4 regions of the Paenibacillus litoralis genome follow, and region 2 is predicted to be linked to each of the others. Evidence: riboswitches for the same ligand, from Rfam matches in the RefSeq annotation. Region 2 holds a riboswitch; each other region holds the start of a gene.
What was found. A riboswitch is a leader RNA that binds a small molecule or an ion and turns the genes downstream of it on or off. The one in region 2 is predicted to bind ZMP and ZTP.
Positions count from the first base shown of each region.

Region 1: another riboswitch for ZMP and ZTP. It lies ahead of rpiB (ribose 5-phosphate isomerase B); the one in region 2 lies ahead of ACKGJP_RS00715 (DJ-1/PfpI family protein).
Region 3: another riboswitch for ZMP and ZTP. It lies ahead of ACKGJP_RS21735 (cyclodeaminase/cyclohydrolase family protein); the one in region 2 lies ahead of ACKGJP_RS00715 (DJ-1/PfpI family protein).
Region 4: another riboswitch for ZMP and ZTP. It lies ahead of ACKGJP_RS35040 (class I SAM-dependent methyltransferase); the one in region 2 lies ahead of ACKGJP_RS00715 (DJ-1/PfpI family protein).

Region 1 is NZ_CP176395.1:53,176-58,775, reverse strand. It holds gene glyA (serine hydroxymethyltransferase) at 1-475, opposite strand, end outside; gene ACKGJP_RS00250 (TIGR01440 family protein) at 600-1,247, opposite strand; gene rpiB (ribose 5-phosphate isomerase B) at 1,334-1,792, opposite strand; ZMP/ZTP riboswitch at 1,971-2,051, opposite strand; gene ACKGJP_RS00240 (low molecular weight protein arginine phosphatase) at 2,190-2,771, opposite strand; gene ACKGJP_RS00235 (manganese efflux pump MntP family protein) at 2,842-3,402, opposite strand; gene ACKGJP_RS00230 (L-threonylcarbamoyladenylate synthase) at 3,554-4,705, opposite strand; gene spoIIR (stage II sporulation protein R) at 4,768-5,586, opposite strand.
Region 2 is NZ_CP176395.1:161,935-167,534, reverse strand. It holds gene ACKGJP_RS00725 (carbohydrate ABC transporter permease) at 1-72, shown strand, start outside; gene ACKGJP_RS00720 (extracellular solute-binding protein) at 148-1,674, shown strand; ZMP/ZTP riboswitch at 1,815-1,893, shown strand; gene ACKGJP_RS00715 (DJ-1/PfpI family protein) at 1,961-2,560, shown strand; gene ACKGJP_RS00710 (GNAT family N-acetyltransferase) at 2,632-3,066, shown strand; gene ACKGJP_RS00705 (6-phospho-beta-glucosidase) at 3,204-4,514, opposite strand; gene ACKGJP_RS00700 (N-acetylglucosamine kinase) at 4,507-5,493, opposite strand.
Region 3 is NZ_CP176395.1:5,172,504-5,178,103, forward strand. It holds gene ACKGJP_RS21720 (DUF695 domain-containing protein) at 1-62, opposite strand, end outside; gene ACKGJP_RS21725 (GNAT family N-acetyltransferase) at 173-724, opposite strand; gene ACKGJP_RS21730 (HAD family hydrolase) at 1,113-1,823, shown strand; gene ACKGJP_RS21735 (cyclodeaminase/cyclohydrolase family protein) at 1,837-3,357, opposite strand; ZMP/ZTP riboswitch at 3,421-3,501, opposite strand; gene ACKGJP_RS21740 (RicAFT regulatory complex protein RicA family protein) at 3,615-4,079, opposite strand; gene miaB (tRNA (N6-isopentenyl adenosine(37)-C2)-methylthiotransferase MiaB) at 4,151-5,600, opposite strand, start outside.
Region 4 is NZ_CP176395.1:8,356,410-8,362,009, reverse strand. It holds gene ACKGJP_RS35055 (zinc-binding alcohol dehydrogenase family protein) at 1-317, opposite strand, end outside; gene ACKGJP_RS35050 (winged helix-turn-helix transcriptional regulator) at 446-823, shown strand; gene ACKGJP_RS35045 (Cof-type HAD-IIB family hydrolase) at 1,043-1,798, shown strand; ZMP/ZTP riboswitch at 1,949-2,028, shown strand; gene ACKGJP_RS35040 (class I SAM-dependent methyltransferase) at 2,076-2,906, shown strand; gene ACKGJP_RS35035 (hypothetical protein) at 2,982-3,377, shown strand; gene ACKGJP_RS35030 (hypothetical protein) at 3,451-3,762, shown strand; gene ACKGJP_RS35025 (ThiF family adenylyltransferase) at 3,762-4,748, shown strand; gene ACKGJP_RS35020 (Mov34/MPN/PAD-1 family protein) at 4,749-5,249, shown strand.

The DNA of each region.
Region 1 (5,600 bases), 110 kb from region 2:
CCGCTTTGCGGACTTCGTCGTAATCGATGCGGAACGTTTGCTCGTTGACGCCGTATGCGACGAAATTGTACAGAAGGCCGGATGCGTTAGCCGGGTTGCCGTGAGTCAAATGGCCGCCGTGCGCCAGGTTCATGCCCAAAATGGTATCGCCTGGTTTTACCGTAGCCAAATATACAGCCAAGTTTGCTTGCGCGCCGGAGTGAGGCTGAACGTTCGCGTGCTCCGCGCCGAACAATTCCTTAGCGCGATCGCGCGCGATGTCTTCCACAACGTCGACATATTCGCAGCCGCCGTAGAAACGCTTGCCCGGGTAGCCTTCCGCATATTTGTTCGTCAATACCGATCCCATAGCTTCCATAACGGCAGGGCTAACGAAGTTTTCCGAGGCGATCAGCTCGATTTTGTCGCGCTGTCTGCCCAGCTCCAAATTCATCGCTTCCAATACTTTCGGGTCCGCTTTACGCAAATGATCCATGTTTGATTCCTCCTGAGTCGTAGTCGTTATAGACGGTTAGATGATGCTTCCCATTAATCGATAAGAAAAAATGATACCGGCAACGCTGAGCGTTAGCCTTTAACCTTGAATGAACGCTTAGGCGTTAAGAACAGCTCCCGCCCGCTTCGCCGGCGGCTTCCTCCGTATAGACGGCGCGCACGCCGCCGATCAGCTTCGGACGCGTGTAAGCGAGCTGTACCGGAGCCTGGCCGATCACGCGGATCGAAGGACGCAGCGGAACGGCAACGCGCCGCAAATGCATCCCGATCAGCGTGCCGCCGATGTCGATGCCCGCATGCGCGGCTATCTCTTCCACCAGCACCGGTTCCTTAAGGTGCCGGTACGCATAAGCGGCCATCGATCCGCCCGCTTTAGGCACCGGAATCACCGATACCTCATCAAGCTGCGGGCTGCGGGCCAGCAGCTCGCGCTCGATTACAAGCGCGCGGTTCAGATGCTCGCAGCACTGGAAGGCCGGATAGAAGCCGGCTTTGGCCCTTACCCGCATGATGCCGCGGTACAGCCGTTCCGCCACTTCAAGGGTGCCGGCCGTTCCGATGTGGCGGCCAAGTACTTCGCTCGTGCTCGTACCGATGACGACGATCTGGCCCGGCTGCACCCGTCCCGCTTGGATGAGCTCCCCGAGTACCGTCTCGACGTCCGCCTCGATCTTGTCCAGCGCAGCTTTCGGATCGACGCTGGCGGATTGTTCGGTTGCGATTTCTTCCGGTTTGACGTCTGATGACTGCATTGCGGCATCCCCTTTCCGTTAGTGGCGTCCGGATATACCCTGGCGCTGTTAGAAAGCCGCCAATCGGGCGCCTTCTTCCTGTTCCCTTACGGGTGGATGGAATACTTGTCTTCCAGCGCCTTGATTTTGCCAACGCGGGTTTCGTGACGCTGTCCATGCGAGAATGGCGTCTCTACCCAAATACGCACGATTTCCGCAGCGAGTCCGGGCCCGATAACGCGTTCGCCCAGCGCCAGCACATTGGAATCGTTATGGTCGCGCGTCGCTTTAGCAGAGAAGGTATCGTGTACGAGCGCGCAGCGGATGCCGGGAATTTTGTTGGCCGCGATCGACATGCCGATCCCCGTCCCGCAAATCAGAATACCGCGGTCGGCCTCGCCGGATACGACCTGCTCGCATACCGGCAGCGCGTAATCCGGGTAATCGACGGAATCGGTGCAGTCGCAGCCCACGTCGATAACCTCATGCCCCATTTCGGTAATCAGCGCCTTAATGCCGTCTTTTAACGCAAAACCGCCGTGATCGGAACCAATAACAATTTTCATAAGGACACCTCTTTCCTCAAAATCCGTACTCGTCGTACCTTTACAGAAAAGCCGCTTCCATTCCGGGAACGATCAGCGTTCCGGCTTCTTGCAAATTCCGTAGTCCAGGCACTTCCCTTAGTATAACCTATTCTTGCCGGAAAACAGAAAAAGAGCACACGCGTGCTTCCACGTCGTTGCTCTTTGCCCAGGCGACCGGCCGATTCCCTCAATGCTCCATTGTGGTTATTCCCACTTGTCGCCAGTTACATTGAGTCCTATTCACTTACCCCTATCATAACGCATTCCTGCCGCGCTGTAAAGATTCCGGATGCCTGCCGCATCTTGCTAAAATCGGTAGGGAGCAGGCGGCGCCTCGCAAGAGAATACCGAAGCGCCGGGAGCCCCCGCCAAGCGGTCAATCCGCTCTCAAGCGGCCCTGCAATTTATATAGGCTGCTTTCGATTTCCGCCGCGCAATGCTCATACATGGCTTTGGAGCCGCCGTACGGGTCGGCGATATCGTAATTCGGCAGCCGATCGGCCATATCGCGCAGCCTCCCCCATTCCTGCGGGCTTATAGGCTGGCCAAGGGCCTGCTTCATATGAAGCTCCGCGCTCAGCTCTCCGTGCTCGCGGACGGCCTCAAGCACCCTTGCGTCGTCCTCGGCGTACTCTTTGAGCGTGAACGTTTTGTCCGCGGAATCCGGGTACTGCTGAATGACCGACCGTTTATGGTTAACCGTCATGGTCAAAATCAAATCAGCCCAGCCGACGAGTTGGCCGGTGAGCGTTTGGGACGTAATCGAACCCGTAAACCCCTTGTCACGCAAAATCGATGCCGAATGCGCCGATACGGAGCAGCCGTCCATCGCGGCTACGCCGGCCGACTTTACTTCGACCGGAAGCCCCTTCACCCCCGCCAATATCCGCAAAAGCCCTTCGGCCAGCGGGCTTCGGCATGTATTCCCCGTACAGACGAACAAAATGCGATGAGCCATATCGTTTCGCCCCCTTCTCTCGCGAGCGAGTTATAGGTAGTGGTATGCTTCCATTGTAGCAAAAAGCGCGCTACAGCAAAAATTTGATGCCGAAAACGAGCAAGATGATGCCGCCGAACGCTTCTCCGTACTCGCCGACCCAAAGGCCCGCACTTCGCCCCAGCCACAGCCCGAGGATCGACATGATGCCGCCGAAGGTGCCGAACAACAGTACGGTAAGCAAGAAGTCCGAGGCGAACATCCCGAACGAAACGCCGACCGAGAACGAATCGACGCTGACCGTCAGCGCCAGAAGCACGATGCCCCACAGCGTGCCGTGATCGAACGACGGAGCGTCCTCTCCCTTCAGCGCACTATACAGCATATGCCCTCCAAGGAGAATTAAAAGACCCCCGCCCGCAGCGGTTGCCACATTGCCGAGCAGCGTCCCTACATAGTAGCCGGTAAACATTCCGAACAACGGCATCAGCACATGGAACAAAGCGGTGATCAAGCCGATTTTCAAAATGTGAATGAACCGGATTCCTTTCATGCCGATTCCGATGCCGAGCGAAAATGCGTCCAAGCCTAGCGCAAACGCCATCACCAGCAGCGTGGCAAGCTGTCCCCACATCGCCGCCGCCGTATCCATATCCCGTCCCTCCGATCCGCCTGTCCTTGTTCAACATATGCGGACAACTTGGGAAAGATGCTTGTACGGAACGTTTCGGAATCCAAATGGCAGGACAAGTCCTATAAGTCCGGCTATGAAAATAAGCGGCTAACGCGGCTTCCTTCTATTGCTATACCTCCACAACGCGATCCGCAGCCGCTTTGCGCAAGCGGTTCAAGACGGCCGCGCCGATGCCCCGCTCCTCCGGCGTTTCCGCCAAAATGAACGTCGCTCCGGCGTCGTCAAACCGGCGCAGCGCCGCATACAGGCCGCGTGCAACCGACTCCGGCTCTGCAAGACTTCCGCAAGGCACGACGAGATCGGCCGTATACAACGAAGCGCGCTCCGCAACCGTCAGGACGCCGGTTACTTCGCCGCGCGACCGCGCCGCGTCAAGCTCCTGCCGGATATAAGCCGCCACCCGCTCGGCGGAGTCCCCGCGGACGAGCGTAAGCCGGCCTCGCGGCGCGTAATGCGCGTACTTCATGCCGGGCGACTTCGGCGCCGTGGCCGTCAGCGGCTGCGCGCCGCCGTCTCTGCCGCCCGCCGGCGCGTCCGGGCCCGCAGCACCGCCGGCGGCCACCGCGCCGTAGCCGTCTGCGCCGTCATCGTGCGCCGCCGCAACGATCTGCGCCTCCGGCACGAGCTGCGCTAACCGCTCCGCGCTGACGCCCCCCGGGCGCAGCACGTGCACGCGTCCGTCCGCATCGACCTCGACGACGGTCGACTCGACGCCGACCCCGGTCGGCCCGCCGTCGACGATTCCGTCGATCAGGCCGTCCAGGTCGTCGCGCACGTGCTGCGCCTCGGTCGGGCTCGGCCGGCCGGAGCGGTTCGCGCTAGGCGCAGCGACCGGGCAGCCGGCGGCGCGCAGCAGCGCGAGCGCGAGCGGATGCTCGGGCATGCGCACGGCGACGGTCGCGAGGCCCGCCGTCACGCGTGGCGACACAGCGCCGGGTTTGACCGGCAGCACGAGCGTAAGCGGTCCCGGCCAGCAAGCGTCCATGAGACGGCAAGAAGTCTCATCCACGCGATCGACCAGATCGTGCAGCTGAGACTTATCCGCGATATGGACGATCAGCGGGTTGTCGGAAGGCCGCCCTTTTGCCCGGAAAATGCCTTCCACCGCTTCGGTGCTTCGCGCATCCGCGCCGAGCCCGTATACCGTTTCCGTTGGAAAAGCGACCAATTTCCCCGCGCGGAGAAATTCGGCCGCTTCTTGTATGATAGACAGCCGGTCCGGTAGGAGTTCCTTGCCGACTGCCCAATTTTTCGTTTTCATCAATAGAATCCTCTGCGTTTTTTGTTGTCATTATACCTCGCTAGTCGGACGCTGTCACGAAATCAGGAGAACCAGCCTTTAATGGCGGAGAAAATCGACTTGATTTTTTCCCAGATGAAAAATTTCATAGCCGGACGTTCGCCAAGCTGATCCGCTTCCACCGTTTTTTGCGTGCCCGAAGCGGAAACTACCACTTTCGTGCCTTTGGCGGACGTTTCCAGCTTCGTTTCCTTATCCTTCGCGTTCTGCTTCGATAAGGACTCTGCACTGCCGCTGCGCTTGTTGTCTTCTTTCGGTGCTTTTACCGACGTTTGCACGGGCTTCGCCGTATTTGCCGTTTGACGGACATCTGCTGTGTCCTTGTCTTTGGCTACCGCTTCACCCGACGCCGCATCCACGAAGCACAAGGGCGGGAACAGCACGCACCACCAGTTTTGTCCTTCGCCTTTGCCGAGCGTCACCCGCAGCGCTTCATACTCCCCTGCGGGATAGATGCGGTTGCCGTACATTTTCGTCGGAAACGGTACGATGCCGAGCTCTACGCTGTATCCGTACGCGTAACCGTGCTCCTCCAGCTGCTTGCCTACCAGGGCGCCAAGCTCCGGCAAATGATCACGCACGATCTGCCGGGCCTCGTCGATGCCTTGCGGCTCGCTCACCCATTTGTCCATTTCGGCGATGATCGCGTCGCGGATGACGCGTTTGATCGCTTGATCCTGAACGGCGTCGGAGTTGGCCAATATGCGAAGACGGATCGCTTCCGACGGAATGTCCGAGCCGACAACCGCCGCATTCGATTTATTCGTTTCCCAGCATGCGATCATTACCAGCATCGCGAATATGACGTACGCATATTGCCGTAACGAAACCCGTTTTACCATTGCGCACAACCCCT
Region 2 (5,600 bases):
ATCCTGCTCGTCTACCCTTTGCTGCAGAAGCATTTCGCCAAAGGCGTTTTTCTCGGCTCGATCAAAGGGTAAGAGCAAACCGAACCGGTGATTGCATCTTGCGGACTGAAGATGTATCATACAACAATTATTGAAGGGGCGATGTACATGAAAACATGGAAGCATACGACGGCTGCCGTTCTTGCAATCGGTTTGACGGGAGCGCTTGTCGCCGGCTGCGGTGGCAGCGCAACGACTGATGGCGGGAAGCAGGCAGACAGCTCGCCTAAAGCGGAATCCCCGAAGTCGAAAGAACCGCTTGCCATCAAAATGATGGTGCCGTATTGGAATGCCGAGCCGCCTAAACAGGACGGGGAAACGCTGAAAAAGGTACAGACGCATACGAATACGAAGCTCGATATCGTCTGGACGCCGGGCTCCGCCTATCAGGACAAGATGAACGCGAGTATCGCCTCTCAGGATTTGCCGCAAATTTTGTACGTACTAGCGAACGGCAACAAAAACGCCGGCTTGGTCAACGCGGTCCGCTCGGGCATGTTTTGGGAGATCGGGCCTCTCTTGAAGGATTATCCGAACCTGAGCAAAATCAACGAGCAAATGCTGAAGGACAGCGCCTTCGACGGCAAAATTTACGGGATTTACAAGTATATCCCCCAAGCGCGCAACGGCATCGTCATTCGCCAGGACTGGCTCGATAATTTAGGCATGCAGCAGCCCAAAACGCTGGACGAGTTGATCAAGGTGATGCGCGCGTTCACATTCAACGATCCGGACAAAAACGGCAAACAGGACACCATCGCCGTCGGCGGAGCCGGCACTAACGGCTTCGAGCTGTTCGTAGCCTGGTTCGGAGGGCCGAACCAATTCGATCTGAAGGATGGCAAGCTCACCCCCTCCTTTATGACCAAGGAATACATGGATGCGCTGAAGCTGTACAAATCGTTCTACGACGAGAATATTATGAACAAGGATTTTGCCGTCAACAAAAACGATTTCGACATGATTAACAAAGGCAAATCCGGCATGCTATTCGCCGCACTGGAAGAAGTCGAGTCCCGCTACGTCGATCTGTACAAAGCGTTCCCGCAGGCGAAGCTGGACGTCATCAGCAGAATCGAAGGGCCGAAGGGCGTCAGAGTCGTTACCCGGGGCGCATTCCCGCCGCAGTTCATGTTCCCGAAAACAAGCGTCAAAACCGAGGTCCAGCTCAAACAAATCTTGGGCTATATGGACAAATTGGCCGATCCGGACATGCAGAACCTGTTCACTTGGGGCTTCGAGGGCTCGACCTACAAGATGGAGAACGGCAAGCCGGTTCGTACCGACGCCCAGAAATTCAATACGGACATAGCCTCTTACGAATTCATGCGGTTTGACGATTCGTCCAAAGCGATGAAGGGCAATAACTCGCCGATCTTGGAAAAAGCGCTGCAAATGCAGATCGACAACTTCCCGACGGCTATCCAAAATCCGGTGCAAGCGCTCATTTCGCAAACCAATATCGAGAAGGGCAGCGAGCTGTCCAAAATCATCAGCGACGCCACGACGAAATTCATCATGGGTGAAATCGACGAGACAGGCTGGAACAAAGCGGTCGAGCAATGGCGCAAAACCGGCGGCGACCAAATCATTAAAGAATATGAGGAAGCCTACGCGAAAATCAACAAGAAATAGGAGAAAAGAGACCTTCGAACATTTGTTCGAAGGCCCTTTTTATGCGGAAGGACAGCTCGATCTAACAAAATAAAGAAAACTATCTTGAAAACTGTTCTTGTAATTTTCAGAATATTCGAGTAACATAAATGTCATCAAATCGAACGATGCGTAACTGGCGTAAACATGGAGAACCATGAGGGAGCGCATCGATAACGGCCGTACGCCTGGGCGAAGTGCTTGATCTTGCGATCGAGTGCTTCTTTTTGTTATTCGAATCCGAATGAAGGAAAGGCGGGTGAACGGCTTGAGGATCGCGTACATTTTGTTCGACGGGATGACGTCCTTGGATTTTATCGGCTTTTATGACGCCGTATCGTGGCTGAAAATCATGAAAGCAAAGGAAGACTTAACGTGGGATCTATGCGCGGACAAAGCGGAAATTACCGACGATCGCGGCATGACGATCAAAATCGGGCATGTTCGCCCCGATCTGTCCGGTTACGATGTCGTATTCGTTCCGGGCGGAATACCCACGAGGCAGCTGAGGCACGACGCCGATTTCATCGCCTGGCTGCAGACGGCCGCCAAAGCCGAATACAAGGTGTCCGTATGCACAGGTGCGTTGCTGCTGGGAGCCGCCGGCTTTCTGAACGGCAAGCAGGCTACGACGAATCCGTCCGCCTACGATCTGCTCGCGCCCTATTGCGACACCGTGCTCAAAACCCGCATCGTCCGTGACGGCAACGTTTTTACCGGCGGCGGCGTTTCCGCCTCTATCGACCTGGGGTTGTTTTTCGTAGAGTCGCTAGCGGGCATCGATTTCGTCAGGAAGGTTCAGGCAGCCATGGATTATCCTTATTATCGCCCCGGCCGAATGACGGACCTAGACATGCCTTTTGATTAATCGAAACGGGAGTGAGAACGATACTTATTAGACCGCTTCAAAATGGCGAAGGAGCCGCTATCGACGCCTTGATGGCGCAATATCCGCTGCAGTTTCCGAGCTTTGTCAGAATGAGGTATCCGGACCGGTGGCGGTCGTTCTGGGAAGCTGAAGGCTGCAAGCCTAGCGCTTACTATGTGGCGCTTGCCGGCGATGGAGAAATCGCGGGACATACCGGTTTTATTTACAATGATGAGGTCGGGCTTTATGAAATCGTAGGCGTCGTCGTTTCCAAGGAGCATGCGCGTCAGGGAATCGGCAGAGCGTTGATCGACCACGTTTGCAGGGACATTCGGGAGCAAGATGCCGCCAAAGTAATGCTCTATACGCTCGGCCATGCCGATACCGGGCCTACACTTCGCTTTTATCGCGATCTGGGCTTTGAAACGGCCGCCTGGGAAAAAGATTACTTTGCCCCCGCCTTCGATAGGGTCACGTTCGTGAAAACGCTGCGGAAGGAATATTGAATGCTGCTTGATAAGCGTAACATTAGTTCGGCGTCCTTATTATACCCAGACAGCCTACCTCTCCTACTTTTAACCACAAGGTATGAAAACAGTCCGGTGCTGTAAGATACAACCCGGACTGTTCGTTCATTGCCCCCCTAGGAGCGAAAAAAGTTCGGCAAATATGCTTTATGCTGCTCGAGCATTTCGTTCAGCATCTTCTCGGCAACATTCGCCGACGGCACAAGCGGATGATGCGTCAACGCCTGCAGCGCAAGCCCGCGATCGCCGTGAACGGCCGCTTCGATGGCCAACTGCTCGTAGCATTTGACTGCGTGGATCAAGCCTTTGGCCGCAAGCGGAATGTGCGATACCGGAAGCGGAATCGGCCCCTGCTTCGTTACGACACAGTTGACCTCGATACAAGCATCCGCCGGTAGGAAATCGAGAATGCCGCGATTGCTTACGTTAAGCGTTTGAATGTCGCGCGTATCGTTGTACAGCGATTTCATCAGGTTAACCGCCGCTTCGGAATAGTAGGCGCCGCCGCGTTTTTCAAGCTGCTTCGGCTTTTCCGACAGGTTCGGATCCTTATACAGCTCGAAAAGCTCGTCCTCTACCCGCTTCACCACCTCGGCGCGGGTTCCTTCCTTAGCCGAAGACGTCTGCTGCTCCTCGAACATTTCCTTTTGCAAATAGTAATATTTCAAGTAGTAGGATGGAATGGCACCCAGCGAACGAATCAGCTCAGCGTTCCAGTTCAAGCCCGGCACGTTCTTGGCAGAGTACGCTTCGCCTTCGGCAAGCAGCTCCTCCAACTTCGATTCCCCGTCGATGCGCACCTGCGTGATCCAGTGCAGATGGTTCAAGCCAACGAATTCGGCGTAAATGCGATCGGCCTTGACGTCATATAGACCCGTCAGCCATTTATATACGCCGATCGGCGCGTTGCACAAGCCGATCGAGCGGATGGATGAATATTTCTGTATCGCTTCCGTCACCATCCCGGCGGGATTCGTAAAGTTAAGCAGCCATGCATCCGGACACAGCTCCTCCATATCGCGGCAGATGTCCAGCAATGCGGGAATCGTGCGAAGCGCCTTCATCATACCGCCTGGGCCAGTCGTCTCTTGGCCGATAACGCCGTATTTGAGCGGAATCGTTTCGTCCCATATCCGTGCCTGCAGGAGGCCCACGCGCATTTGCGTAGAAACGAAATGCGCCCCCTGCAGCGCTTCGCGGCGATCAAGCGTGAGTCGAAGGGAAATCGGCAATCCCGATTTCTCGACCATCCGTTGTGCCAGCTGTCCGACGATCCGCAGCTTATGCTCGCCTTTCGGAATGTCGACTAACCAAATGTCGGTCACCGGGAACCTCTCATGATTCAGGATAAAGCCTTCGATCAGTTCCGGCGTGTAGGAGGAGCCTCCGCCGATGACGACAACCTTCAATCCGTTTGCGTTACTCACTTTGTCCACTTCCTTCCAAGTTGTTGATGGCGCTCAGCCGTTCGTAGACATCCGACTCGATGGCAGCTCCCGCTTTATCCATCGCAAGCAATACGGCACCGACTACCGGCTCCATGGTTAGAACCCGCAAGCTGCAGCCGGGTGCGACTGCATGCGCATACGCTTCGATGTAGGGGTGAACGAATTTGGCATCCCCTCTCGTCAGCACGCTCCCTGCGAGGACAAGATCGAATACTTCTTCCTGCATACTAAGCTTCTTAATCACGGCAGCTGCAGATTTACCAATTTCGACGCCTTGATGGCGCAATATGGTTATCGCCGCTCCGTCGCCTGCTTCTGCCGCCTCAAACAACAGCTTTACAGCCTGAAGCGGTACTCTGCGCGGATGATCGAGAAAGTCGTGAAACATCTTTTCCGCACCGTCAAACCCGAATGCGTTCAGCAGGAGATCCGTTAGCAGTGTCGGTTCTTCCCGTCCTTCCCACGAGCGTATGACGGCTCTAAAGGCCTCGGTCGCAAGAAAGCTTCCTCCGCCCCAATCGCCGTAATCGTGGCCAAAGCCGCCGCATTGATACGTCTGACCGCTGCGGTTGATGCCGGCGCTATTAATGCCACTGCCGCATATCGCCACGATGCCATAGGGCCGGTACGTCCCTGCCCGCAGCGCGATAATCGTATCGCAAGCCAAATCGTGATTGGCTATACCCAGCTCCGTCACCATCGGGCGAAGGATGCGAAAATCGGCTTCACGGTCTGCACCGGCAAGTCCGTAATAAGCGAAATCGATTTGCGAAGCCGTAACATCCGCTTGGCGGAGCGCTTGCTCGACCGCATCATGCAGACTTCGTCTCGCTATTTCCAAATCGATCTGATGATTACCGCAGCCGCTTCGGCCGCTGCCTCTTATCCGTCCTTGTTCGTCCGTAATGACGGCGACCGTTTTGCTTCCCCCTGCGTCCAACCCCAGATAATAGGCCACTTTGCCCTCTCCTTTATCGCTTATACGCGTCGCCGCTCTCGTCCTGGAACACGACAACCGCCTTTTGATAGCGCCGTATAACACTTTCCAACGAAAGTTAAAACGGT
Region 3 (5,600 bases), 3.7 Mb from region 2:
AGAAAAAGGGACATCCTCTCCCGTTCCGTGTTTCGCTCGAAAATATTCCAATCCTCCGTCATGAAGCACCTCGCTATCGTTAAAGAACGACTCCTGATTCCAGCTTCCCATCGTCCTCCGCACATTACTTCCACACAGCCCCCGCTTGTTCCTGCCTGCCGGCTTAAACGGCTTAAGAGAATTTCGCATGCCATTCCGACGCAAGCATGCCGTACATGACATGATCGACATAGCGGTCCTGCAGCCATTCACGCTCTCGGCGGCACCCTTCATGGACAAAACCAAGCCGCTCCGGGATGGCACGGCTTTTCCGGTTTTCGACGGCGCATTCAATTTCCACCCGGTTCATGCCGAGAGTTCCAAAAGCAAAATGCACGAGAGCCTGGCAAGCTTTCGTCATAATGCCAAGCCCCTGATAGCCCTCCCCAAGCCAATAGCCGATACTTGTCGAGCGGTTCATCCAATCGAACCGGTGATAGCCGATAACGCCAACAATCCGGTTGTCATGCCAAATCCCCGCCTGAAACCCGTCGTTTGCCGCAAATTGGGCCATCGAACCGCGAATGAACGCTTGCGTCGATTCCAAGGTGTTCTGGCTATACGCCCACGGCAGCCACTGCTGCAAATACGGGCCGCAGCTTCGGATCAGCGCATAAAGCGGCTCTGCGTCACGAAACTCCAGCAGCCGCAGCGAAACATGTTCGTCAATCGTGTAAGAAAACATAAATATTCCTCCCGTCAATAGCGTCCGCAAGCCGGCTATTTAGGCGCAGGACGCGTATAGCCCGACAATTTGACAATGAAATCGAGGAGCTCTAGAATGGCAGCCGTTTCCCGTTCTTCAGTACGTTGTATGCGATTTCCAGCCGGATCATGATTCGGCTTTGCATCCCTATGCGTTAGAAAAATCTTCCATCCTTCATAAGACGCAAGGAATAATGTTCTCTAGATTACCATAAGAGCCGCCGATTGTGAACCCGATGCCAAAAATCCGAATACAAGAAAATACAGGTATAAGATTAGCGGCTCCTGTTGTCGTTTGTTACAAAACGGTTTACCGGCCATTCCGGATGTGGTAAATTGTTCGTTAACCATTCAAGGGAGGAACCTCTGTGAAATCGTGCAAATTGATTCTTTTCGATCTCGACGATACGCTCGTCTTCTTCGACGAATATTGGGCGGAAAGCTCCAAATTCGCCCTCGCGGCACACCCTCTTGCAAAGGGGCTTGATCCCGACCGTCTTTACGCCGAGTTTAAGAAGCTGGATCTCGCGCTAGAACCTCTTTACCTGGACGAACAAATCACATTGACGGCATTCAGGGAGCAGCGCTTTATCGGAGCGTTAGCGGCCTTTCATGTTGCGGCCACGAAGGAAGATGCGGGGGTGTATGACGAATTGTTCCGACCTGCCATTCGGAAACACCTTAGGCCGAATGAGGAACGACTATCGTTTATGGAGAAGCTGAGCGGGTCATACCTGCTGGGGATCGTAACCAACGGCACGCTGCGTCTGCAAATGGATAAGCTGGAAGGCGCGGGGCTTGCTCCCTTCTTTCCTGAAGACTCCCTTTTCTGCTCGGATACGATCGGCCATTCGAAGCCCCATGCCCCCATCTACGAAGCAGCGCTTCGTCATTTTGGAGCGACTCCGGAGGAAACGCTATTCGTTGGCGATTCGTGGGAGAATGACGTTGTCGGCCCTTCCCTGCTGGGCATGAAAACGGTTTGGCTGAACCGAAGCGGCTTACCCGCTCCCGAATCGCTAGCCAAACCGCTCGCTATCATCCGCAATGTCACGGAATTGCATGACGATCTCTTTTGACGATACGCCTGCCTTATGCTCTTATCCGTCGATATACCGTATCAAGCACCGATTCCTTGTTCACATAAGCTTCATTTCGAAGTGCGCTTGCTTCTCCGCGAATTTTTTGTTCGAGCTGACTGCCACCTAAAGCCGGCAAGTTGATTTCTACGGTCAATAGGGCGGCTTGCAGCGAAGCCTCCAGCAGCAGGACGCCAATGCCCAGATCCGAGATCGCCGTCTTGTTCCCCGTTTCCGCCATCGCCCCGGACGCACGAATCGCATCCGTGCATAGCCTTGCAAGCCTCAGCGGCACATCGGCGGCAGCTTGTGCGGCCTCCCGCAGCGCTTCATCGCGAGACGCCCCTTTTGTAAGTTTCAAGGCCGCCATGTACGCTTCAAAAGCTTGGATATCCTCATGAAGCAGCGATTCGGACCGGGCGATCGCCGCCGCCATCTCTACTGCTAGCGTATTCGCCGCCGCCTCCGTTTGCGCAAACTTAGGACCCGTCGACAGCTTTGCCACCATGGAAGTCATCGAAGCGCCTAGCGCCGCCGCTAAGGCTGCGATACTTCCCCCGCCCGGCGTAGGCGACGCAGAAGCGGCCGCAGCCAGGAACGACCGAATCGTGGCGTCATACGGCACTTCCTCCGAGACAGCCGCTGCGTCCGTACCTTTAGATGGTTTCACCCGCTCTTCGCGCTGCCAATCCATGGCTCGAAGCACATTTTCGAACAAGATCATGGTTGTCACCGTACCGACTCCTCCCGGTACCGGTGTCATCGCCGCAGCCACTCGCAGGACATCGGGATCAACATCCCCCGCGATGCTTCCCTCCTCCGTCTCGTTAATGCCGGCATCCACCACAATCAGTTCCTCGTGCGCCGCTTGGACGCTCACCAGCCCGCGGCGTCCAGCTGCCGCAAAAACGATTTCCGCCCGGCGTACATGCTTATCCAAATCGGCAGTCCGGGAATGGCAGACGGTTACCGTAGCTTGCTCACGCTGCAGCAAATGATACAAGGGCTGGCCGACCGTCTCCCCTCTGCCGATCACGACCGCATGCTTGCCCGCAAGCGATATCCCATAATGCTTGAGCAACCGGATGCAGGCTTGCGGCGTAGCCGGCGCGATTCCGGGTCCGCCTGACAGCAAGGCAAGACGATTGGCTGGCGTTAATCCGTCCACATCTTTAAGCGGATCGATCGCTGCCGTCACCCGCTTCGCATCGATCGCCTTAGGCAAAGGAAGCTCCACCATAATGCCATGCGTCTTCTCGTCTTGATTCAGCGATCGGATGCAGTCTACGAGCGCATGCTCCTCCGCCCCGCTTTGGAACGGGTACAGATCGAAGGCGATGCCCAGCTTCTCCGCCGTTTTTCTTTTGGCGTTCACATACCATTCCGTTGCAGGGTCGCCCTCCACCCAAACTACGGCAACCCTGGCTGCCACGCCCTGCTCTTGGTACGCTTCCACGTTGGCCTTGATGGACGCTGCCAGTTCGTCGGCCAGCGGTTTGCCAAGCAGCTTTTTTGTACGCGTCATTTCATTCATCGTCTTCGCCTCCAACTATTTTTTGTACGAAAACAAAAAAAAGCACCCGACATGATCGTCGAATACTTTCGCCCAGGCGTACGGCTTTTATGTTCCGCGCGCTCCCCCGTGGTCGTCCACGTTCCGCCAGTTACGCGCAGCTTCCCTGCTTCCATCAGTTTATCAGACGAACGCGAAACGCACAACAATAATCATCCGCCGGATGCTGCCCTCTCGCTACAATAAAAAAGAAGACCTCGCGGTCTTCCCCTTCCGTCTTAGTCGCTGCAATTCGCCGGGTCGGCTTCTGCCGATGCGGCTTCCACTTGAATCTTCTCGGAAACGGTATCGCGAACGACCGACATGACCAGCTGCAGCAAATAGTTGATATCGCTTTGCGATTGCTGGAATTCCGTTACGATCGGAATCGAATCGAGCTCGTCCTGCAAGGACGTAATTTCGGCTTCGATTTTCTCAACCATTTGCGGATTTTTGAACGTGTTCTGGAAGGCGACGATCTCCTTCTGCTTTTTCTTGATTTGCTTGATCAAGCTCTGTACATGATCGTTATCGGCGATCTGCTTTTCCGCCTTCTGGTAGAACTCCACTTCGGACGATGTAGAAATCAACGCCGCGAGTTCTTTCGCCTTGCTCATAATATCTTCACGGACGATCAGGTCCGTGGAATTGTAATGCGGGATATCGCATGATTCGACTTCATGATTGTGATGATGCTCCGACATATCGACGCCTGCCTTTTATCAAATTTAGGAGAGAGTCGCCTCTCCCTTTCTTTTTTTGTAAGGAACCTGCCTTAGATGGCTTGTTGCACGGACTCCGGGATCAAATCTCCATACAGCACCCACGTCTGTGGCTCGGTAATTTTCACCTGTGCGATCGTTCCGATCAACTGCTTCGGTGCAACGACATGAACGAGCTTATTCGTACGCGTGCGAGCCGACAGCACATCCGGGTTGTTTTTGCTTTCCCCTTCGATCAGCACTTCTACGATCTCGCCTCGCAAGCTCTCGTTGCTTTGTTTGCCAAGCTCTTTCATAAGGTCGTTCAAGCGCTGCAAGCGCGCTCTCTTGACATGCTCGGGCACGTTATCCTCCATCGAGGCCGCAGGCGTTCCTTCACGCGGGGAATAGATGAACGTATAAGCCGAGTCGTATTTCACTTCGCGAACCAGCGACATCGTATCCTCGAACTGCTCCTCCGTCTCGCCCGGGAAACCGACGATAATATCGGTCGTCAGTACGGCGTCCGGTATCGCTTTGCGGATTTTGCCCACCAGCTCAAGATAATGCTCGCGGGAATATTTGCGGCTCATTCGTTTAAGAATTTCCGTATTGCCCGACTGCACCGGCAGATGGATATGCTCCATCAAATTGCCTTTTTGGCTAAGCACCTCGATCAAACGATCGTCGAAGTCGCGGGGATGCGAAGTCGTGAACCGGACGCGCGGGATATCGATTTTGGAAATGTCGTCCATCAAATCTCCGAACGTATAGTCGATATCCTCGAAATCTTTGCCGTAGGCGTTGACGTTCTGGCCGAGCAGCATAATCTCCTTGAAGCCGCGGCGCGCCAAATCCCGAACTTCCGCAATGACGTCATCCGGTCTCCGGCTCCGCTCCTTGCCCCGGGTATAAGGAACGATGCAGTACGTGCAGAACTTGTCGCAGCCGTACATGATATTGACCCATGCTTTAATGCCTTCGCGCTTTTTGGGCAGGTTCTCGATAATGTCGCCTTCCTTGGACCACACCTCGACAACCATTTCCTTGCTGAAATACGCGTCTTTTAACAAATGAGGCAGACGGTGAATGTTATGCGTACCGAAAATCATGTCCACGAACGCATGCTTCTGCATGATCCGCTTCACAACCGCTTCCTCTTGAGACATGCAGCCGCAAACGCCAAGTACGAGAGACGGTCTTTCGGCTTTGAGCGCCTTCAAATGCCCCAGCTCGCCGAACACTTTATCCTCCGCATTTTCGCGGATCGCGCAAGTATTGAGCAAAATAACGTCCGCCGCAAGCTTATCTTCCGTGCGCTGGTAGCCCATTTGCTCCAGCAGACCCATCATCGTTTCCGTATCGTGCTCGTTCATCTGACAGCCGTATGTCGTGATCAGGTAGAACTTATCCTTACCGAACTCTTTCATATCTTCCGGAATGCTGAAATCGTAGTGGACTTGGATATCTTCCTTGCCCCTGCTTTTCTCGTCTTTATGGCTTGGAGCCGCATTGACCGTAATA
Region 4 (5,600 bases), 550 kb from region 2:
CTATTTGTGCCTGGACGAGCCACGCTACCCGCATAATAGATCTTGTCCCCTGGTTTAAACAATTGACAGTCAGGACCAACTTGTTCTACGATTCCAGCAGCATCCCAACCAAAAATTTTCGGTAATTCGGCTTCGTAGTTATGTTGCTCGCGAACGCCTACGTCTGCAGGGTTGACAGAGATCGCTTTTACATTTACAAGCAAATCACGGCCTGTAGGTTCCGGTTTATCCAAATGCAGATCAATAAGGCTTTCAGGATCAGATATTGGGAGGTATCGGTATGCACCGATTGCTTTCATTTTTTGGCGAGTATTCATAGGTATCCCATCCTCTCGATTAGCAAATGTTGTACAGATAGCATTGTATATCAGTTAGATTACTTTAAGTAAGTACGCATATTTTTATGGTATAGTATTAAAAATCAAACCTTTGGGAGGATAAGCTGATGGGAGACCGTAGAAACAAATATGGAATGCGTCCAGATATGCAAGCGTGTCCGGTTGAAACAACGTTGGATGTTATTGGCGGAAAGTGGAAGGGGATCATTCTCTATCAGCTCCTGGACGGAACGAAAAGATTCAATGAATTCAGACGCCTCAATCCAGGAATTACGCAGTTTATGCTCACATTGCAGTTAAGAGAGCTTGAACGGGATGGTATCATTCATCGAGAAATATATAAAGAGGTTCCGCCAAGAGTGGAATACTCCCTTACAGATTTCGGAAGGACTGTGGAACCGGTGATCATGTCTATGAAAGCATGGGGGGAGTCTTATAAAGTGCGGCTTGATGAAAATCACACGATACAAGTGGAGGATAGTTAAAGGCAAGTTGGGTAACAAGCCAGGCGGCGGGTGCAAGGCGAAGTAATAGGAAATAGTTCCGTTTACGGTGAACCGTATCATCTAGCAAATTGGATCATTACGCTAACGGGTACGATTGTTCAGTAACACCATCATGAAGCTGCCAGAGCGATCTTGGTAGCTTCATTAAGCTAGGTAGGTGGAGATAATGCGCTATAAATTAGTAGCCTTAGATTTGATTTGGACGGTACCCTGCTAAACAGTCAAAGCGTGGTGTCAACAAAACACATTGAAGCCGTCAGAAATGCGCAAGATGCTGGGGTTATCGTTGTAATTGCAACAGGACGATATTACATGCAAGCTGAACGAATCATGAAAACACTGGATTTTGACGGAATCTTAGTGTCAAACGATGGGGCTGCGACAATTAAGAATAAGACAAAAGAAATCATACATGAGCATTCTTTTTCTGTCGAAGATATTTCGCCGTTAATCACTTACTGCCGCCAACATGAAATCCATTTTTCTTTGACCACAGCTTTCAATCATTACGTAGAGTTTATGAGCCCTTACCAGATCGACAAATGCAAACAATATGAGATTCAGTACTCAACACATAATGACGTGTTAGAACTGAAAGAGCCTGTAATGAAACTGACCATTGATGATGAGAAGCGAATTAATGGATGGCAAGATATCGTCTTACCGTCACACATCAAATTAAGAGCCAACGCCGAGTTTTTCAAAGAATACGTCCATCATCAGACTAGTAAGACCAATGGACTGAGAAAAGTGCTTGAATCTTACGGAATTGATCCATCCGAAATTATTGCTATCGGTGATTTTTACAACGACTTGGACATGATTGAATACGCTGGCTTAGGAGTCGCAATGGGCAATGCGCCTGACGATGTCAAAGAGAAAGCCAATGATGTGACGCTTTCAAACGATGAAGATGGAGTATATTATGCGTTAGAAAAGCACTTAAGGTGGTAGGTCGCTAAATTAACGGGTACAAGAGCTCAATACATATATGACGGCAGCCGGCCAGAACGATCGGCTGCCGTTTCTCAACTAACGGGCAGAATTGCGCAATAAAAAATACTTGCTGTAATTTCAATTTTCAGACTATAATAGATGTAATTATTTGGTATGTGTTACTGGCGTAAACGTGGAGACCCACGAGGGAGCACATATTCATAAAGCCGTGCGCCTGGGCAGAGGTAAGGGGAGATATCCCCTTGCCTCTTTTAATTTAAGGAGGCTTATGGAGATGAATGTATCCTATCAGTTTGATCGTTTTGATCAAGAACAAATGAAATCTGAAATTAAGAGATTAACAGCGAATGTCGGCAGTCACTCGGAAGCACTAGTACGTTTATTTTTCGAAAACGGTCTATATGGTGCAAAGAACGTTCTTGACGTAGGGTGTGGCACTGGAACGATGATCGAGTTATTCTCTAAGTATTTACCCGATATTTCCATTATTGGAATAGATAACAGTGTTAAAATCCTAGAAGCAGCACAAAGTAAGTTCTTGGGGAATGAGGGCATTAAATTCGTTCATGCCATTGCAAACAGTCTGCCGTTTAGTGACAATACATTTGACTTTATATATACTCGCCTTGTTTTAATGCACAATCCTAGGCCGCAAGAAATCATTAAAGAAATGACAAGGGTGTGCAAGCCGGGTGGGGTAGTTTGTGTAGTGGAAATTGATGATGGTACCCAAGTTTTCCATCCGTTTGGTTTGGAACTTTCTAAACTGATTAATGCACATATCGAATACGCACGTATTAATGGCACAGACCGTACAATTGGCAGGAAGCTCTATTCTTATTTTGTTTCCGAGAACCTGCAGGATGTTAAAGTGATCATTCAAACAAGCGACTATATCATGAAAAATAGAGAGGACGAGGAGATGCCTATATTAATTAAATTAGCATTAGGAAACGATAATGCAAAGCGCCTTGTAACGACTGGATTGCTCTCAGAAGAAGAACGAGTGGAGATTGTGGATAGTATTATTCCCACATTTTGTCGCTACCCTCACCGTTATGATTCATGTTCATTTATGTATTCTTTCGGGAAAAAACAGTGTTAAAAATTTTGTATGGAAGGCTAGGTGTCGCCTGTGGAAAGTATATTACGTCACTACGTAGCCACAATGATTTACCGATTGGAGAAAGCCATTCTGAACGCCCCCGATGATTACCCGAATTTGGAGATTGGCAAGGGAGTTCGAAAACCAATCGTTATATTATCCCATATTTCCTTCGTGCTTACATGTGCTCACTCCGTGTTCCACCATTACGATCAAATTGAAGAACTGGAGATAGGAACATGGGAAGAAGAAATCAACCGGTTTTATAAGATTGTAGGAATACTTGATAAGGCAATAGCGATGGGTTTGCCAGATAGGGAAAAAATAGCGGAAAAGTTATTGCAAGGTCCATTATCCGATGTTATGACACATATCGGCCAGCTTGCGCTGCTAAGAAGAATGGCGGACGCTCCAATTCATAAGGAAAACTTTTTTGAAGCAAATATTACAGCTCAGGATCATGCAAGTTGATTTACGATATTGCAAGAACGCTTTGCAGGCGGGCTCCTTTTGCTTTAATGAGAACCAAGAAAGGATGACTGGAGTGAGAATAAAATATAGAGTGGCATCTATGCAAGATGAAGAGGAATTGTTTGAATTGGCTGCAAAACTTGCGACAAGTTTTAAACTTAATAAAGGGGATTTTTCGAGAACTTATCAAGAAATCTTGAGTAATACAAATGCTGATTTACTTATTGCAGAATCGGAATCAATAATAATTGGATATGTATTGGCATTTCATCACTCAACTTTTTACGCTAATGGTTTAATAAGTTACGTCGAAGAGATATTTGTTTTAGCTGAATATAGGGGGATGAAAATCGGATTGACCTTTGGAAAGAGATCTACGGTTTAATGCATATCTTTAGAAAACAGGATCGTAATTTTATTTTAATTGGATTCCCAATACCTGAAATTGTCGGGCAAGGGAATTCGATTATTCACTGGATCGCTTTGGAACTTTCTCAATTAACAAAAAGGGCAAAGAAAATAAAGGGATTTAGACATGAAAACGATTATTACTTTTCTAGAGATCGATTAAATGAACTAAATTCAAAAAAGAGAATCAAGTATCTTCGCACTGAAAATTGGAGCAGAGAGGCTATTCTAAGTAGAGGTAGCTTAAACAAAAAAATTCAGCAAGATAAAGTGTTCTTACTGGGTGCAGGAGCTTTAGGCTCGGCTATAGGGGAATTACTTTCGCGTACTGGAGTATCTCATCTTACTATTTGTGATGGGGATAAAATAAAGATTGGCAACTTATCTAGGCACATGCTTGGTTTAGGCGAATTGAACCAAAATAAAGCAACTGCCCTATCTCGAAAACTGATTAATAATAACTTACATATTAGCTCAAGTTCATTCACAAGCTCATTTCCCGATTTAAGTGATGATGAAATTGATTATCTTGAAGAACATGACGTTATTATTGATACAACGGGTAGCGATGCAGTAATAGATTACTTATATTCGTTTGACTGGACTGTTCCCAAGAGATTTGTATCTATATCTCTTGGGTTCGGCGCGAGAAGAATGTTTATTTTACTATCCAATAAAAATCCCTTCCCAAAAAAGGATTTTTTTGAATTTCTGCAACCCTGGATTAGACTTGAAAAATCGGAGAACCAAAACGTTGTTTTTCCTAGAGAAGGGATCGGGTGCTATCATCCATTGTTTCCAGCTCGTCTTGATGACATATGGACAATGGCAGGATTAGCGGTTAAAGAATTGGAATCTTGGTGGCCGAATAATCTGGGGCCAAGTATATTCGCAGTTTATGAACAACAACAATTGAATGGGTTGCCGGCAGGAGTTTTATTGAAACAACGAGAGGAGTTCTAGATGCTGTTACACAGATATCGAAACCCTGAACGGGGACTCGAAGTTGAATTTGACGAAACGATATTGAATGAAATGCTTAAAGAATGTTCTTCTTACGGAAAATATGAAACAGGTGGAATTCTTGCTGGGTACTATGATGACTCATTAAAGAAAGCAGTTATTGTTGGAGGTAGTATTGCCCCGGAAGATTCCAGGCATATGCGAGCTAGATTCCATCGTGGGATTAAAGGACTCAAAAGTTGGCTTAAAGAAAAATGGGATGAAGAAAAAGCCTATTATCTTGGAGAGTGGCATTTCCACCCGTTTTCTTCAAGTGAAATGAGTCCAGTGGATATTAACCAAATGCAAGAAATATCTAAAGATAAATCCTATCATTGCCCAGAGCCGATTTTATTTATTATTGGAGGCGATCCTAATAATACTTACTCCGTTAGCATTACTGTTTTTAGAAGTAATGGTGGGCCGGTCCAACTTACAGAGCATAGCATAGAGTACTTGTAAATCTGATTTTCGCATTCTGACCAAACTTTTTTGTCATATACAGGTACAAACTTTATTGTAATTGTTAATTTCTACTGGATTCACTGCAACCAACTTTATTGTAACTCATGAACAAACGTATTTTTAGGAAAAGCCTTGATATGACTGGATTTATAGAAACCAACTTTAATGTCACTGAACATAATTGTTAAAAGAAAATAAAGTATTAGACTGGGAAAATAAAGTTATAGACTGAGAAAATAAAGTATTAGACTACTTGGTGTTTCGGCATTGCTCACAAGTACACGACATCAAGAAGCTCAAACCCCGTAATTCTTTAATTACGGGGTATTTTTGTATTTTGGAGCTGAT